4 regions of the Prosthecodimorpha staleyi genome follow, and region 3 is predicted to be linked to each of the others. Evidence: predicted binding sites of a transcription regulator. Region 3 holds the regulator's gene; each other region holds the start of a gene.
What was found. The regulator LexA, encoded in region 3, represses DNA repair genes until DNA is damaged. The targets are predictions, from matches to a motif close to TGTTCNNNNTGTGTTCNG.
Positions count from the first base shown of each region.

Region 1: a site for LexA is predicted at 1,551-1,568, ahead of KL771_RS20955 (PA0069 family radical SAM protein). Genes of this name have one in related genera too.
Region 2: a site for LexA is predicted at 2,131-2,148, ahead of KL771_RS15310 (YifB family Mg chelatase-like AAA ATPase). Genes of this name have one in related genera too.
Region 4: a site for LexA is predicted at 1,887-1,904, ahead of radA (DNA repair protein RadA). Genes of this name have one in related genera too.

Region 1 covers NZ_JAHHZF010000011.1:67,968-72,176, forward strand. The annotation lists gene KL771_RS20940 (ArsR/SmtB family transcription factor) at 1-60, shown strand, start outside; gene moaB (molybdenum cofactor biosynthesis protein B) at 162-731, shown strand; gene KL771_RS20950 (glycosyltransferase) at 809-1,480, opposite strand; gene KL771_RS20955 (PA0069 family radical SAM protein) at 1,711-2,838, shown strand; gene KL771_RS20960 (VOC family protein) at 3,241-3,765, shown strand.
Region 2 covers NZ_JAHHZF010000007.1:160,549-164,757, forward strand. The annotation lists gene KL771_RS15305 (DUF1013 domain-containing protein) at 1-82, shown strand, start outside; gene KL771_RS15310 (YifB family Mg chelatase-like AAA ATPase) at 477-2,006, opposite strand; gene KL771_RS15315 (substrate-binding domain-containing protein) at 2,208-3,149, opposite strand; gene gshB (glutathione synthase) at 3,163-4,113, opposite strand; gene KL771_RS15325 (YraN family protein) at 4,195-4,209, opposite strand, start outside.
Region 3 covers NZ_JAHHZF010000001.1:593,092-597,300, forward strand. The annotation lists gene moaC (cyclic pyranopterin monophosphate synthase MoaC) at 1-211, shown strand, start outside; gene KL771_RS02600 (molybdopterin molybdotransferase MoeA) at 252-1,463, shown strand; gene lexA (transcriptional repressor LexA) at 1,931-2,638, shown strand; gene KL771_RS02610 (ComEC/Rec2 family competence protein) at 2,806-4,209, opposite strand, start outside.
Region 4 covers NZ_JAHHZF010000001.1:475,206-479,414, reverse strand. The annotation lists gene KL771_RS02030 (CvpA family protein) at 1-297, opposite strand, end outside; gene radA (DNA repair protein RadA) at 316-1,845, opposite strand; gene KL771_RS02020 (isocitrate lyase/PEP mutase family protein) at 2,003-2,770, shown strand; gene KL771_RS02015 (formate--tetrahydrofolate ligase) at 3,213-4,209, shown strand, end outside.

The sequences.
Region 1 (4,209 bases), on a different contig from region 3:
GTCCTGGCCGCCCGGCGCAGCGAAACGGTCTGTGTCCGCGGCCACGCCATTTCTGCCTGACGGCAGATCGCGTCGGGCGGACCCGGCATCCTGCGGATTGGCGCCGGCCCGCCGCTGGCTTAGACCAGAACGGACGCGGGACCGAGACGGAGCAAGCGAGCATGTCGAGACTGGACGAAACCAAACCCTTCATTCCGGTCCGGATCGCGCTTCTGACCGTGTCCGACACCCGCACGCTGGCCGACGACAAGTCGGGCAATCTGCTCGCCGAGCGCATCGCGACGGCCGGCCACGACCTCGCCGAGCGGGCGATCGTGCCGGACGATATCGACGAGATCCGGATGATCGTAGAGACCTGGATCGCCGAGGGGCGGATCGACGTGGTGATCACCACCGGCGGCACCGGCTTCACCGGTCGCGACGTGACGCCCGAGGCGGTCGAACCGCTGTTCGACAAGCGCATGGACGGCTTTTCGATCCTGTTCCACCGCCTGTCCTACGACAAGATCGGCACCTCCACGATCCAGTCGCGCGCCACCGCCGGGCTCGCCGGCCGCACCTTCATCTTCTGCCTGCCGGGCTCGCCGGGCGCCTGCCGGGACGCCTGGGACGGCATCCTGGCGGCGCAGTTCGACTATCGCCACCAGCCGTGCAATTTCGTGGAGATCATGCCGCGGCTCGACGAGCATCTGAAGCGCGGCAAGCTGCGCGGCGCGCCCGTCCCGGGCTGAGGCCGGCCCGAACAGCCGCAGTGACCTCGCAACAGACGCAGGGTCATCGCAATCGGCACGGGCGCCGGGCGCAGCGATCAGGCGCCCGTGGCGCGGATCGGGACGCCGAGCGCGGCGAGCACGTGGCGGGCGATGGCACCGCCGGCCGGCAGGTCGCGGCCGTCGTGCCGGCTGGCGATCGCGACCGCGTTGGACCGGAGAATATGGATCGACCGGCGACCGATTCGGCCGATCAGGTCGCGGTGGTCGCGGATCGGGGCGTGCCGGCGCGCCGTGTCCCAGGCCCGCCGGCTCAGGATCAGCCCCTGCTCGGGCAGCGGCAGCCCGAAGACCGAACTGGCCACCCCGACGGTGCCCTCCGCGACACGCGCGCGCCAGCCGAAGGCATCGAAGGCCAGACGGAACGCCGCCGCCTCGCCGGCCGCGCCGTTGCGCTCGGCCCGCTCGGCAAAAGCCATCACCTCGCGGAACCACTCGCCTTCGAGCAGCACGTTGGGCGGCAGGATCATCAGCCAGGGCGCGCGGCGCGCGATGGCGACGCCCTGACCGACGCGCTCGCCCCAGGGCCCAGGATGCTGCAGCAGCGTGCAGCCGGCCGCCTCGGCGACCTTCTCGGTCCCGTCGCGCGACCCGCCGTCGACCACGACGACTTCGCGAATGGCTCCCTCCGCGGCTGCCGGGACCAGCGAGGCCAGCGTGCGCAGGAGACCTTCTTCGGCATTGAGGGTCGGGATGACCACGGAAAGCATGGCAATGTCATAACAGGTCAGCCATGCTGTCGGGAGTCGCCCATGAGGCTATCTGTCGAATTTTCGTGAATGTTCTTGATTTGTTCAGTGCCGCTTGGTAGCTTTTTGCCATGGCCCCGCTTCGAAACATTCAAAACTCGGCTCCGGATGTGCCTGTCGGGCGCATCTCGCGCCGCGGTGCCGTCCGGCGGGCGGTAGCCGATGGTGGGATGGCGGGGGCGCCGGACGAGATGTTCGAGCCGTCGCCCGAGGAGGTGTTCGAGCCGGCACCGGAGGAGATCGGCGTCCGGATCGATGCCGAGCGGCGGCGCGGCCGGGGTGCGGTGACCAATGCCAGCGGGCGCTACGAAACGGAAGTGCGGGTCGCCGTCGACGACGGCTGGGACAGCCTCGACGACCTGCCGCCGCTGAAGACCGAGGTCCAGGTCGAGAAGCCGAAGCGGATCATCACGCGCAACCAGTCGCCGGACATCTCCTTCGACCGCTCGATCAACCCCTATCGCGGCTGCGAGCACGGCTGCGTCTACTGCTTCGCCCGGCCGACCCACGCCTATATGGGCCTGTCGCCGGGGCTCGATTTCGAAACCAGATTGTTCGTCAAGCCGAATGCGGCGGCGATGCTGGAGCGCGAGTTGGGTGAGCCCGGCTACCAGTGCCGCACCATCGCGATCGGCACCAACACCGACCCCTACCAGCCGATCGAGAAGACGCACCGGATCATGCGCGAGGTGCTGGAGGTGCTGGAACGGACCAACCACCCGGTCGCGATCGTGACCAAGTCGCACCTGGTCACGCGCGACAAGGACATTCTCGGCCGGATGGGGGCCAAGGGCCTCGCCAAGGTGGCGCTCTCGGTGACCACGCTCGACGGCCGGCTCGCCCGCGCCATGGAGCCGCGCGCCGCCAGTCCGCGCCGCCGGCTCGATGCGATCCGCGAATTGTCGGAGGCCGGCGTGCCGACCGCCGTGATGGTCGCGCCGATCATCCCGGCGCTGACCGACCACGAGATCGAGCGCATCCTGGATGCCGCCCAGGCGGCCGGGGCGCGCGAGGCCGGCTATGTGCTGCTGCGCCTGCCGCTCGAGGTCTCCGAGCTGTTCCGGCAATGGCTGCTGGTCAACCGGCCGGACAGCTATCGCCATGTCATGTCGCTGATCCGGGCGATGCGCGACGGCAAGGACTACGATTCGACCTGGGGCAAGCGCATGCGCGGCGCCGGTCCCTATGCCTGGCAGATCGCCCGCCGCTTCGAACTGCAGGTCAAGAAGCTCGGCCTGCAGAAGGGCGGCCGCACCCGGCTCAGGGCCGACCTGTTCGAGCCGCCGGTCGGACGCGGGGTGCAGCTGAGCCTGTTCTAGAACCGGCTGCCGACGTGGAACCGGCGGCGGCGCAACGATCCCGGCCGGCGCCACGCCGTGCCGTTCAGCCGGCGCCGCCGAGAGACCGTCCTCCCGGTTCGCTGGTGCCGACCGATGGAGGATCCTCCCGGTTCGCCGGTGCCGACCGACAGAAAGCCGGGCCGGTTCGCCGGGACGGTCCCGGGTCGTCCCGGACGGAGCGGCGGCACGGCGGGACCGGATGGCGGCAACCGGCGGGAGCGGAGGCGGGTGTCGCCGTCGCCCGGCGCCCGCGCGCCAGCACCGTACGCGCCAGCAGCCGTACGGGCCGGCCCCCGTATCGAAACGGCAGCCGTATCGGAACGGCTTCGGCATTGAGACAGAGGCCCGGATCGGACGGGCAACGGTTGGCAGGAGACGGACATGGTCCCGCGCATTCATCTGATCACGCTCGGTGTCGACGATGTCGAGGCGAGCGCCGCGTTCTACGAGCGGCTCGGCTTCGTGCGCTCGGCGCAGAGCGTGGCCGGGGCGGTCGCCTTCTTCCAGGTCGGTGCGCTGGTCCTGTCGGTGTTCGGCCGGGCGGCCCTGGCCGAGGATGCCGGCCTGACCGGCACCGCAGGGCCCTCGGACGGCGCTCGACCGGACGGCACGGCACCGGAAGGCGAGCGGTCCGGGGGCCAGGAGCCCGGAAGCCGCGAGAGCCCCGGAGGCCGGGGCAGCTTTTCGGCCGTCACCGTCGCCTGCAACGTCGCATCCCCGGCCGAGGTCGAGGCCGTGATGACCCGCGCCGCCGCCGCCGGCGCCCGCGTCACCCGCCCGCCAAGCAAGGCCTTCTGGGGCGGCTACACGGCCTATTTCGCCGATCCCGACGGCCATCTCTGGGAGGTCGCCCACAACCCGTTCTGGAGCTTCGACGAGACCGGCGCCGTCCGGCTGCCCGATTGACTGGGCAGCGCCGCCAGACCTTTCGGCGTCCGATCTTTTCCGGGACGATCACGGCCAAGCCGGACCGCGAACCGTTTTCCTCGCGCCGGCGCGGCCAATCCCGCGTCGGTATCCCCGACTGACCTGCAGGCGGACCACTGCACCCTGCGCCCCGTCGGGCCGCCGCTTGATCTCGAATGTAGCGAGCAGCTAGATCCGGCCTTCGGGCACCTTCTGCCTCTTGGCAGGGGCAAAGGGGAAGGAACCGAAGGATCTGCGGGCCACCTCTGCACAATCCCTCAACAGGTTATCCCCTTCCCCAAACAAAGGGGGGAGAAGGTGCCCGAAGGGCGGATGAGGGGGGCGATCGCGCGGCAGAACGGTGAACGGGCGGTCCGAAGCGCCAGATCAGGCCGCCAGATTTGGTGTCCAAGCCCTTGCCCGGACCGGCAATTTTGCGGTCGC
Region 2 (4,209 bases), on a different contig from region 3:
GGAGAAGGAGCTCGACGCCGAGAAGATCTTCGCCAAGCTCAAGAGCCTCAAGGGTCCGGTCGAGCCCGACGAAGAGATCTGACCGCGCGCGGATCGCGAATCCCGGTATCCGGCGGCCATCAGGCCGCCGGTTTCGTATCGGCCCCGGCACCGGCCACTGCACCGACCTCAAGATCGCCTACCGCCGACCGGAAGACCGCCCCGGTCGGCCTTGCGCCGCGACGACAGCGAGGCGCGCCGGCGACTGCCGTCCCGGCGCGCCAATCGTCCCGGTCGACCGACGCCGCCCCTCCCGGCCACAAATGGCTCCGACGGTTGGACCCGCAAGCGGCATGGGCCTGTCCGTCGGCGACGCGCGTCCGTACGGGCCGCCATTCCGGTACCGCGACATCACTCCGACAACGTGCGGGCCGATATGGCGCCGCCCATGTCCGAGGGCTCCCGCAGCCCCGTCGGCCCGCAGGCCTGCCAGGCGGTCAGGCCGCCAGCAATCGCTCTCCGGCGCCGCGATAGCCGATCGCCTCGGCGATATGGATCCGGCCGACCCGTTCCTCGCCCTCCAGATCGGCCAGAGTCCGCGCCACGCGCAGGACGCGATGATAGCCGCGCGCCGACAGTTTCAGCGCCTCGGCCGCCTGGGCGAGAAGCCGCGCGCCGGTCGCATCGGGCCGGGCGATCTCGTCGATCACGGAGGCGCTGCAGGTGGCATTGGTGGTGCCGGCGGGAAGTCCAAGCGCGGAGAAGCGTGCGGCCTGTACCGACCGGGCGGCGGCGACGCGCCGGGCCACGGTGGCGGAATCCTCCGACGGTGCCGGCATGACAAGATCGGCGGCGGTAACCGCTGCGACCTCGACCCGGAGATCGACCCGGTCGAGCAGCGGGCCGGACAGCCGTTCCTGGTACTCCGCCGCGCAGCGCTCGCCGCGGCGGCAGACGAAGCCCGGCTCGCCGGCCCGTCCGCAGCGGCACGGATTCATCGCGGCAACCAGTTGCATCCGGGCCGGATAGGAGACCCGGTGGTTGGCGCGCGCGATCATCACGCTGCCGGTCTCCAGCGGCTGGCGCAGGCTGTCGAGCACCTGCGGGTGAAACTCCGGCAGTTCGTCCAGGAACAGGACGCCGTGATGGGCGAGCGAGACCTCTCCCGGCCGGGCACGGAAGCCGCCGCCGACCAGGGCTGCCATCGAAGCCGAATGATGCGGGGCCCGGAACGGCCGCCGATTGGACAGCCGGCCTTCGGCCAATTCGCCGGCGATCGAGGCGATCATCGAGACCTCGAGCAGTTCCTTCGGATCGAGTGGCGGCAGGATCGAGGGCAGCCGCGCGGCAAGCATCGACTTCCCGGACCCGGGCGGGCCGATCATCAGGAGGTTGTGCGAACCGGCCGCCGCGATCTCGAGCGCCCGCTTGGCGGTCTCCTGCCCCTTCACGTCCTTCAGGTCGGGCATCGCCGCCGGGTTCTCGCGCATGCGCGGCTCCGGCCGGGCGATCACCTGGGTGCCCTTGAAGTGGTTGGCGAGCTGCACGAGGCTGCGGCCGGCGACGATGTCGATATCGGGGCTGGCCCAGGCCGCCTCCGAACCGCAATCGGCCGGGCAGATCAGTCCGCGCCCCATGGCATTGGCGCCGATCGCCGCCGGCAGAACGCCGGCGACCGGCGCGATCGTGCCGTCGAGCGCCAGTTCGCCGACCGCCACGAAATCCGCCAGTTGGTCGCCCGGCAGGGCCCCGATCGCCGCCATGATGCCGAGCGCGATCGGCAGGTCGTAGTGGCTGCCCTCCTTCGGCAGATCGGCGGGTGCCAGATTGACCGTGATATGCTTCAGGGGCAGGCCGAGCCCGGTCGCATAGAGGGCGGCGCGAATGCGCTCGCGACTCTCCGCCACGGTCTTGTCGGGCAGACCGACGATGGCGAAGGTCGGCTTGCCGCTGGTCAGCTGCACCTGGACATCGACCGGAACAGCCTCGATGCCTTGAAACGAGACCGTCGCGACATGTGCAACCATCGGCACCAAGCCCCTCTACGAAATCGCCCCATTCATAGAACGTTCCAGGAACTTATGCAACCACAATTCGGCGCCATACAAGAGATGCGAGCAATCCAGCGTCGATCCGCAATCAGCGACAGGGGCGAACGAAATCCGAACAACCGAAGGAAACGGCACCCTCTGGGTTGTCGGCGGTTGTACGATGCGAACACACCGTGATCAGTTCGGCGCCTTGATCAGGTCCAGCCGGGTGAAGGTGTCGAAGCCGACATAGACCACCTCGGGCACCTTGCGGCCCTGCTTCAGATCGACCAGCAGGTCGACCGCCTTGACGCCCATGTCGCCGGGTCTTTGCCCGACCAGGACATGGCCCAATCCTTCCCGCACCAGCGCCTTCTGGGCCGGCAGGGCATCGGCGACGACCAGAACGGTCTGCGCCTGATCGATGCGCTGCTTGTACTTGGCGACCAGCGCCCGCCACTCGTCGGCGGCCAGCATCGGCCAGGCGCCGACCGAAATGATCAGGTCGATGTCGTTGCCGCCGGCAAGCGCGCGGTCGACCATGCGCACGGCATCGGTGAAGGTGCCGTCGGTGACCAGCGGCGAGGTCTTCGCCTCCGTCCACCCGGTCGAGAGCGCGTCGCGCACGCCGGCGATGCGCTCGGCCAGATTGGGCAGGGTCGGGTCGGCGGTGACGATCAGGAAGCGGCCGCCCTTCGGTTTCCAGCGCCGCGCGGAGGCACCGAGCGTGCGGCCGAAATCCTTCGCATTGGTGCCGATGAAGGCCTGCCGACGGCTGCGCGGCTGGTCGCCGTCGAAGGTCACCACCGGGATGCCGGCCGCCACCGCTTCGTCGATCGCGGCGGTCACGTCCGGCATCGTCTCGGGCGAGACCGCGATGCCGTCGATCCCCTCCTTGACCAGATCGCGGATCAACTGCGCCTGACTGCGCGCCTCCGCGCCGCCGGGCGCGGCATAGACACAGGTGATCGACTTCAATTCGCGTGCGCGCTCGCCGCATCCGTCACGGATGGCCTGAAAGAACGGGCTTTCGCCGGTCGGCGGCACGATGGCGAACTGGTAGGCCTGCGCCGACACGGCGGCGCTCCCCGCCAACAGGAGCAGGAATGCAGCCGCAACCGACTTCGTGATCCCGGCCATGCCGCCCTCCCGTTCAGGCCCGCCCTGCCCGTCGCGCTTCGATCCGGTCCCAGAGCATCGAGGCGATATCCGGGCCGCCAAGCCGCTTCACCGCCCGGATGCCGGTCGGCGAGGTGACGTTGATCTCGGTCAGAAAGCCGCCGATCACGTCGATGCCGACGAAGATCAGGCCGCGCTCCCGTAGCGCCGGTCCGAGCCGCGCACAGATTTCGCGCTCGCGCGCCGTGAGGTCGGTCGCAACCGCCTGGCCGCCGCGAACCATGTTGGAGCGCAGGTCGTCCGCCGCCGGGACACGATTGATGGCGCCGGCGAATTCGCCGTCGACCAGGATGATGCGCTTGTCGCCGTCACGCACCTCCGCCCGGTATTGCTGGGTTACCCAGGGTTCGCGGAAGGTGGTCGAGAACATGTCCATCAGCGAGCCGAAATTCTCGTCCTCGGCCTTGACCCGAAACACCGCCGCGCCGCCGTTGCCGTAGAGCGGCTTCATCACCACGTCGCGATACTCCGCCCGGAAGGCGCGGATCTCGTCGGCGTCGCGCGAGATCAGGGTCGGCGGCATCAGATCGGGGAATTCGGTCACGAAGACCTTTTCGGGCGCGTTGCGCACATGAGCAGGGTCGTTGACCACCAGCGTCTTCGGATGGATGCGCTCGAGCAGATGTGTCGCGGTGACGTAGTGCATGTCGAAGGGCGGGTCCTGGCGCATGTGGACCACGTCGAATTTCGAGAGGTCGACCCGCTCCTTGTCGCCGAGGGTGAAGTGATCGCCCTCCTGGTCGCGGACTTCCACCGGCTCGACCACCGCGAACACCTTGCCGTCGCGCATCGCCAGGCGGTCGGCGGTGTAGTGCCAGAGCCGGTGCCCGCGGGCCTGGGCTTCGAGCATCAGGGCGAAGGTGGAATCGCCGCGGATGCGGATGCCCGCGATGTGGTCCATCTGTACGGCAACGTCGAGCGGCATCGGCAACTCCGGTCCTGCGATCCTGTTTCGTGTACCGCCCCCCGGGGCGGCCGACAATCCGGCGCGACACTCGGCAGGATGTCACGCGCCGGGCCG
Region 3 (4,209 bases):
GGCCGACGAGGCGCTGCCCGGCCTCAGGATCACGGCGACCGCACGGGTCTCCGGGCAGACGGGCGTCGAGATGGAGGCGCTGACGGCAGTCTCGGTCGCCTGCCTGACGGTCTACGATATGGCCAAGGCGGTCGACCGCGGCATGGTGATCGGGGGCATCCGGCTTCTGGAGAAGTCGGGCGGCAAGTCGGGCCCCTGGCAGGCCGCCTGACCGGGCAGCGCGACGCAGGCACGACGGGGAGAACGCAGGCATGGCCGGAGGATTGCTGTCGGTGGAGGCCGCCCGGGCGCGGCTGCTCGCCGGGGTGGAACCGCTCGGCGGCGAGACGGTCGCGCTCGCCGCGGCGGCGGGCCGGGTCCTCGCCGCCGGCCTCGCCGCCACCCGCACCCAGCCGCCCTTTGCGGCCTCGGCCATGGACGGCTACGCGCTGCGGGCCGAAGACGCCGTCGCCGGCTGCCGCCTCGCCGTCATCGGAACCGCGCCGGCCGGACGCGCCTTCGAGGGCCGGCTCGGACCCGGCCAGTGCGTGCGGATCTTCACCGGCGCGCCCGTGCCGGAGGGCGCCGACACCATCCTGATCCAGGAGAATGCGCGGGTCGTCGCCGAGCGCGAGATCGAGGTCGTCGAGCCGGTCGCGACCGGCCGCCATATCCGTGCCGTCGGGCTCGACTTTCGTGCCGGCGACGTGCTCATCCCGGCCGGTACGCGGCTCGACTGGCGGACCGTCTCGCTCGCCGCCGCCATGAACCATCCGGTGCTGCCGGTGCGCCGCCGCCCCCGGGTCGCGGTGCTGGCGACCGGCGACGAACTGGTCCCGCCCGGCGCCATGCCGGGACCCGACCAGATCGTCGCCTCCAACGCCTTCGGCGTGCTGGCCATGGTCGAAGCCCAGGGCGGCCTCGGCATCGATCTCGGCATAGCCGCCGACACCGAGGCGGCGATCGCCGAGAAGATCGGCGCGGCACTGGCCGCGGAGGCCGACATCCTGGTCACGCTCGGCGGCGCCTCGGTCGGCGATCTCGACCTGGTCCAGAAGACGCTCGGCGGCGCCGGCATGGATCTCGGCTTCTGGAAGATCGCCATGCGGCCCGGCAAGCCGCTGATGTTCGGCACGCTCGGGCCGATGCGCGTGCTCGGCCTGCCCGGCAACCCGGTCTCAGGCCTCGTCTGCGCGCTCCTGTTCCTGAAGCCGCTGCTCAAGGCACTGCTCGGCCTCGCGCCGGCGATCGAAACCGAGGAACCCGCCGTGCTGGCCGCGCCACTGCCGGCGAACGACAGCCGGCAGGACTACCTGCGCGCGACCTTCGAGCCCGGCGGCACTGTGCCGCCGCATGTCCGGCCGGTCGACCTGCAGGATTCCTCGATGCTGAGCCGGCTCACCCGTGCCGATTGCCTGGTCGTGCGCGCGCCCGGCGCCGAAGCGGCGGCGGCCGGCGATGCCTGCCGAATCATCCGCTTCTGAGCAGGCCGGCCGCCGCGCGACCAACCGAGAGCCGGCTAAACAATTCGATCGGTTCGCCGGGCATCCCGGCGGCAGACCGGCAACGCGCCGATCCCGGTTCGCGCCGGTTCGCGTCCGGCCGCGCCGGTTTTGCGCCGAACGGCGCCACCATGCCGAACCACCGGCCGGGCGCGAGGGCGGGCATGCCGGCCCGGCGGGATTCGGGACCGCACATGAGCGATTTCGACCATCACGGTTTCGTTTCGATGCGTGTCTCTTTCGTTCGTGTTCCGTTTTTATCGAAAAATTAACACTTGTAGAACATCGAGGGAACGTGTAGCTTTAGTTCGTGATTTGTACCGGTCCATCAGAGTGTTCGGGCAGTCGTGACGGTCGATCGATCGTCTTCGCCGCCGCGATGCTGCCGAGGGCCGGCGGTCGGATCCGAAGGGCACGAAACCTGGAAACGAAACCGAAGGCGGCGATCGATGCTGACGCGGAAGCAATTCGAGCTCCTCATGTTCATACACGAGCGGCTGAAGGAAGCCGGCGTCCCGCCCTCCTTCGACGAGATGAAGGATGCGCTCGACCTGCGCTCGAAATCGGGCATCCATCGCCTGATCACGGCCCTTGAGGAGCGCGGCTTCATCCGGCGCCTGCCCAATCGGGCGCGCGCGCTGGAAGTCGTCCGGCTGCCGGATTCGGTCGTGCCGGGCCTTGCCAGCGCCCGCAACGCCAAGGGCTTCGCCCCCTCGGTGATCGAGGGCAGCCTCGGCAAGATGAAGCCGGTGGGGCCGGCGGAAGAGAAGGCGCAGGTCGTCTCGGTGCCGGTCATGGGCCGGATCGCCGCCGGCACGCCGATCGCCGCCATCCAGACCTACAGCCACGCGATCCCGGTGCCTCTCGACCTGATCTCGTCCGGCGACCATTTCGCGCTTGAAGTGCGCGGCGATTCCATGATCGAGGCCGGCATCCTCGACGGCGACACGGTGGTGATCAAGCGCTCGGAGAATGCCGATACCGGCGACATCGTCGTCGCGCTGGTCGACGAAGAGGAGGCGACGCTGAAGCGGCTGCGCAAGCGCGGCGCCTCGGTCGCGCTGGAAGCCGCCAATCCGGCCTACGAGACCCGCATCTTCGGCCCCGACCGGGTCAAGATCCAAGGCAAGCTGGTCGGCCTGATCCGCCGCTACTGAGCGGCGCGGCGCTCGGGCCCGGTGGCCGGAGCGGTCCTGGTGCCGGTCGAGCTGAGATCCGGGGTCCGATGTCCGGGGTCCCTGGATGGCTGGCCGTACGGTGGGGGCGTTGGGCGTGGCGTCATGGGCCGGCGCGGACTGTCCCAGCGCGGTCGGAGACTGCACGACTACGGGCCGGCTGCGTGCCAGGGGCGTCGGCCGGCGGGCAAGCTGGCGGTGATCGTGGCCTGCGGCGGGGTCGGACCTGCGGGCTCCAGGGCGGAGGCAGGCTGATGGTCGTACTGGTCGCCGCGATCGCCCGGTTCGGCTTCGGAGGACGGGCGATGTCCGGTCGACGCGGGCGGCCGGGGCCAGTCGAGCGTCAGCGCGCCGGTACGGGCCAGCGTCTTGCGGTCGATGACGACGGCGCTCGCCGCGCAGCCCGGCGGGGCGTCGAGCGTGGTCACCACGATGGCGGCCAGCCGGCAGTCCTCCTCGAAGGCGCGCGGGTCGCGCACCAGGGCCAGGATCCGCGGCGCACGGCCGGGATGCCCGTCCCGGAAGGCGCAGCCGAGCGGGTCGCAGCGCCAGTCCCCGGCAAGGTCGCGGGCGGCGGTGGGGCTGCGCGGGTCGGCACCAGCGGCGAGCCAGGTCGCGGTGGTGAAGCGGTTCGCGCGAGCGTCGAGGATCGCCAGCCGTCCGTCGGCCGCCCGAACCGCGATCGGCGCACCGCCCTGGCCGACCAGGATATCCGGCCGCGCCGCGAAGGGGGCGACCGCCAGGGCCGCCGCCAGCGCCACGAGGCCGAGACGGCGCAGCGGCGTCGTCCAGAGACAGAACCAGAGGATGCCGGCGATCGCCAGCGGCAGGCTTGCCGGATGGATGCGCCCGATCAGCCCCTGCCCGCCCGGCCAGGCCGAGACCATGCGGGCGACCGCCAGCATCGCGTCGATGCCCCAGCCCATCACGGTCAGCGGCACGATTTCGAGACCGAACGGGATGGCCAGCATGGCGAGGCAGGCGAAGGGCATGATCACGGTACCGACGATCGGCAACACGATCATATTGGCGATCATGCCGTAGGGTGCCGCCCGGTGGAACTCGGCCGCCACGACGGGTGCGGTCGCCAGACCCGCCACGAAGGAGGCCGCCGCCATGCCGATGACATGGCCGAAGCCGCGCCGGACCAGTTCCGCAACGATCCCGGACGCCTCGGCAGAGGCCGGGTCGGGCGGCCGGGCGCTGAGGCCGCGCCACGCCGAGACCAGCGCCAGAACCGCCAGAAAGGACATCAGGAAGCTCGGCTCGACCACAGTATGGGGCTCGATCGCCATCAGCGCGAGCGCCGCGAAGGCGACGTTGCGCTGGCTGACCACCGGCCGGTCGGCCAGGATCGCGACCAGTCCGACCACGAACATCACCCAGGAGCGTTCGGTCGCGACCCCGCCGCCGGACAGCAGCAGATAGAAGGTCACGGCCGCGAAGGCGGCGACCGCGGCCCATTTCTTGACCGGCCGGCGCAGCGCGATGACCGGCACCAGGGCGAGCCCATAGCGCACCGCCGCAAAGACGCCGCCGCCGACCAGGGTCAT
Region 4 (4,209 bases), 120 kb from region 3:
CGCGCCGAAGGCGCTGTCGAGCACGAAGTCGGAGATCTTCATGGTGATGTAGCTGACCACGATCAGCACCACCAGGAACACGCCGCCGGCGACCACACCGAGAGCGACATAGTCGTTCGAGATATACTGCTTGGCGTAGGGGAGCAGCGGCTTGTGGAAGTAGAAGGCGGCCCCGGCCGCGACGGCCCAGGACGCGATCGAGAAGACTTCCCGCATCAGCCCGCGATACATGGCGAGCAGCGCGGAGACGAGCACGACGACGATGACGATGCCGTCGAGGACGGTCAGGAAATCCATTGCTCGAACACTCGCCGATCAGGTTGGGCCCCCTGCCAGCCGGCCGGGCGCTCCTTCGATAGCACGATTCCCGGCAGGCCTGCGATCACGATCGAACGCGACCGCCGGCTTCGGGGCGGGCCGAGCGGAGATCCCAGGGTTGCGTGCCGGAGCCTCGAGTCCTGCAGAGCCGGCCGCCACCCGGGCGACCAGATCGGCAAGCGCCTCGACCCCGGAAACGGCACCCGACAGAGCTCCGCCGGCAGCTTCTCCGAGATTGGCGAGGGGCACGATTCCCCCCGTGAATCCAAGCCTTTCCGCCTCCTTGAGACGCTGGTCCGAACGGGCGACCGGCCGGATCGATCCCGAGAGACTGACTTCGCCGAAATAGACGCTATTGCGGGGAAGAGCAACCCCGCTGAGCGAGGAGACCAGGGCCGCGGCGACCGCCAGATCGGCCGCCGGCTCCTGGATTCGCAGGCCGCCGGCGACATTCAGATAGACGTCGTGGCTGGCGAGCCGCACCCCGCAATGGGCGTCAAGGACCGCCAGCACCATCGACAGGCGGTTGCCGTCCCAGCCGACCACGGCACGGCGCGGCGTGCCGAGCGAGGTCGGCGCAACCAGGGCCTGGATCTCGACCAGCAGTGGCCGCGAGCCCTCCATGCCGGCGAACACCGCCGCGCCGGGCGACTTGCCGTCGCGCTCGCCGAGGAACAGTTCGGACGGGTTGGCGACCTCGGACAGGCCGCTGCCGGTCATCTCGAAGACGCCGATCTCGTCGGTCGGCCCGAACCGGTTCTTGACCGCGCGCAGCACCCGGAAGCGGTCGGCGCCGTCGCCCTCGAAATAGAGCACCGCGTCGACCATGTGCTCGACCACGCGCGGGCCGGCGATCTGGCCGTCCTTGGTGACGTGGCCGACCAGCACGACAGCGACGCCGGTCGCCTTGGCGTAGCGGATCAGGGCCTGGGCCGAGGCGCGCACCTGGGTGACGGTGCCGGGCGCGGATTCGGCCGTCTCGGTCCACAAGGTCTGGATGGAATCGATCACCACCAGGCCCGGCGTCGGCCCGGCCTGCAGGGTGGCGAGGATGTCCTCGACGCTGGTCTCGGCGGCGAGCGACACCGGCGCACCGGCGAGACCGAGGCGTTCGGCCCTGAGCCGGACCTGGCCGACCGCCTCTTCGCCCGAGACATAGACGACGCGCTGCCCGTTGAGGGCGAGCCGCGCGGCGGCCTGGATCAGGAGCGTCGACTTGCCGATGCCCGGATCGCCGCCGATCAGAACGGCCGAGCCGCGCACGAAGCCGCCACCGGTGACCCGGTCCAGTTCGGTCATGCCGGAGACGATGCGCGGCGCCTCCCTGGCCTCGCCGGCCAGCCCGACCAGCGGGAAGACCCGACCCTTGCGGCCGGCCAGCCCGATCGTGCGCGGCCCGGCGCCGACGCCGCCGTCGCTTTCCTCCACGATCGTGTTCCACTCGCCGCAGGCGTCGCAGCGCCCGGCCCAGCGGGTCGTGACGCTGCCGCAGTTCTGGCAGGTGAAACGGGCGGAGCGCTTGGCCATGAATCGGGTTCCCGCGTGTCTGTCGGCGCAGGATGCGTGAATGTTCTTGATTTGTACAGGGTGGATTTGCGCGTCCGTGCCATGCTGCCCGGCCCGCATGCGCAAGCCCGCCGGCTCGTGCTTCAATGGCCTGCAACAATCCAAAGGGAGGACGGACATGGCCATCGAGACCGCGGAGAAGCGCCGGAATTTCCACGAGATGCATCGCGAGGGCTGCTTCCTGCTGCCCAATCCGTGGGATCTCGGCAGCCTGCGCCGGCTGGAGGCGATGGGCTTCCGGGCGGTCGCCTCGACCAGTTCGGGGCTCGCCTGGACGCGCGGGCGCAAGGATTACGAGCTCGACCGGGCGACCGTGCTGGCCCATCTTGCCGAACTCGCCGGCGCGACCGATCTCCCGGTCAACGCGGATTTCGAGAACGGTTTCGCCGAGGCGCCGGAGGGCGTCGCCGAGAGCGTCGCGCTGGCGGTGGCGACCGGCATTGCCGGCCTGTCGATCGAAGACGCGGCCGACGGCGCCCTCTACGAGCGCGACCTTGCCGTGGCGCGGATCGCTGCGGCACGGGCGGCGATCGATGCCGCCGGCGGCGACACGCTGCTGGTCGCGCGCAGCGAAGCCTATCTGGTCGGACGGCCGGATCTCGCCGAGGTCATCGCCCGCCTGACCGCCTTCGCGGAGGCCGGCGCCGATTGCCTCTACGCCCCGGGCATGACCGACCTCGACGAGATCGCCGAGACCGTGCGCGCGGTGGCGCCGAAGCCGATCAACGTGCTGATGCGCGGGCCGGACATGCGCGTCGCCGATCTCGCCGCGCGCGGCGTGCGGCGCGTCTCGGTCGGCGGGGCATTGGCGGCGGCCGCCTGGGCCGGGTTCGACGCGGCGGCGCGGCTGTTTCAGGAGGAGGGACGCGTGCCGCCACGGCGCTGATGCGGTCGGCGGCGGATTCGGACCGAGCGGGACGGTGCGGGTCGGGTCGGGGCGGGTCGGGTCGGGGCCTCGCCGGCGGATGCCGGGTCGATCGGGACGGTCTGGCCGGCAACCGGCCCGGAAGGGGGCCGTGCCGTGCCCCTGCGACCATTCGCGCTGCCATGACGCTGCCGCATGGGTCGGGCCCGGCAGGCGACGCTGCGTCGCCTTGTCGCTCGCAGGAAGACTTGCGTCGGCTCCGGGGCTTGGCCCGTCGACGGCGCGCGCGTAAGCTCGCCGTCGTCATGAGGCGGGCTTCTGGCCCTGTGCCGACGGGCGGGGCGCGCGGGGAGACCTTTCGGTCGCGCGCCCGCCGGTCGCATGGACAGCGATTTCCGTCGCATGCAACAAAAGTCGCAAATGCAAGGCCTTGCGGCCATCAATCTCCAGGGGAGGACAGTCCATGAAGAGCGACATCGAAATCGCCCGCAGCGTGACGCCGAAGCCGATCGTCGAGATCGGCGCCAAGCTCGGCATTCCTTACGAGTCGCTCCATCCCTACGGCCACCACATCGCCAAGGTGTCGAACGAGTTCATCGCCGCCCAGGCCGAGCGCCCGGACGGCAAGCTGATCCTGGTCACCGCGATCAACCCGACCCCGGCCGGCGAGGGCAAGACGACCACCACGGTCGGCCTCGGCGACGGCCTGACCCGGATCGGCAAGAAGGCCGCGATCGCGCTGCGCGAGCCGTCGCTCGGCCCCTGCTTCGGCGTGAAGGGCGGCGCGGCCGGCGGCGGCTGGGCGCAGGTCATCCCGATGGAGGCGATCAACCTTCATTTCACCGGCGACTTCCACGCCATCACCTCGGCGCACAATCTGCTCGCCGCGATGCTCGACAACCACATCTACTGGGGCAACACGCTCGACATCGACCCGCGCCGCGTCGCCTGGCGCCGGGTGATGGACATGAACGACCGCGCGCTGCGCTCGATCGTCTCCTCGCTCGGCGGCGTCTCCAACGGCTTCCCGCGCGAGGACGGCTTCGACATCACCGTCGCCTCCGAGGTCATGGCGGTGTTCTGCCTGGCGACCGATCTCGCCGATCTCGAGGCCCGGCTCGCCCGGATGGTGGTCGCCGAAACGCGCGGCAAGGGCTCGGTCACGGCCGGCGACCTGAAGGCCTCGCCGTCGATGACGGTGCTGCTCAAGGACGCCTTCCAGCCGAACCTGGTGCAGACGCTCGAAGGCACGCCGGCCTTCGTGCATGGCGGCCCCTTCGCCAACATCGCCCATGGCTGCAACTCGGTCCGCGCCACCCGGACCGCGCTGAAGCTCGCCGACTACGTCGTCACCGAGGCCGGCTTCGGCGCCGATCTGGGCGCGGAGAAGTTCTTCGACATCAAGTGCCGCAAGGCCGGACTGGCGCCGGACGCGGCCGTGATCGTGGCGACCGTGCGCG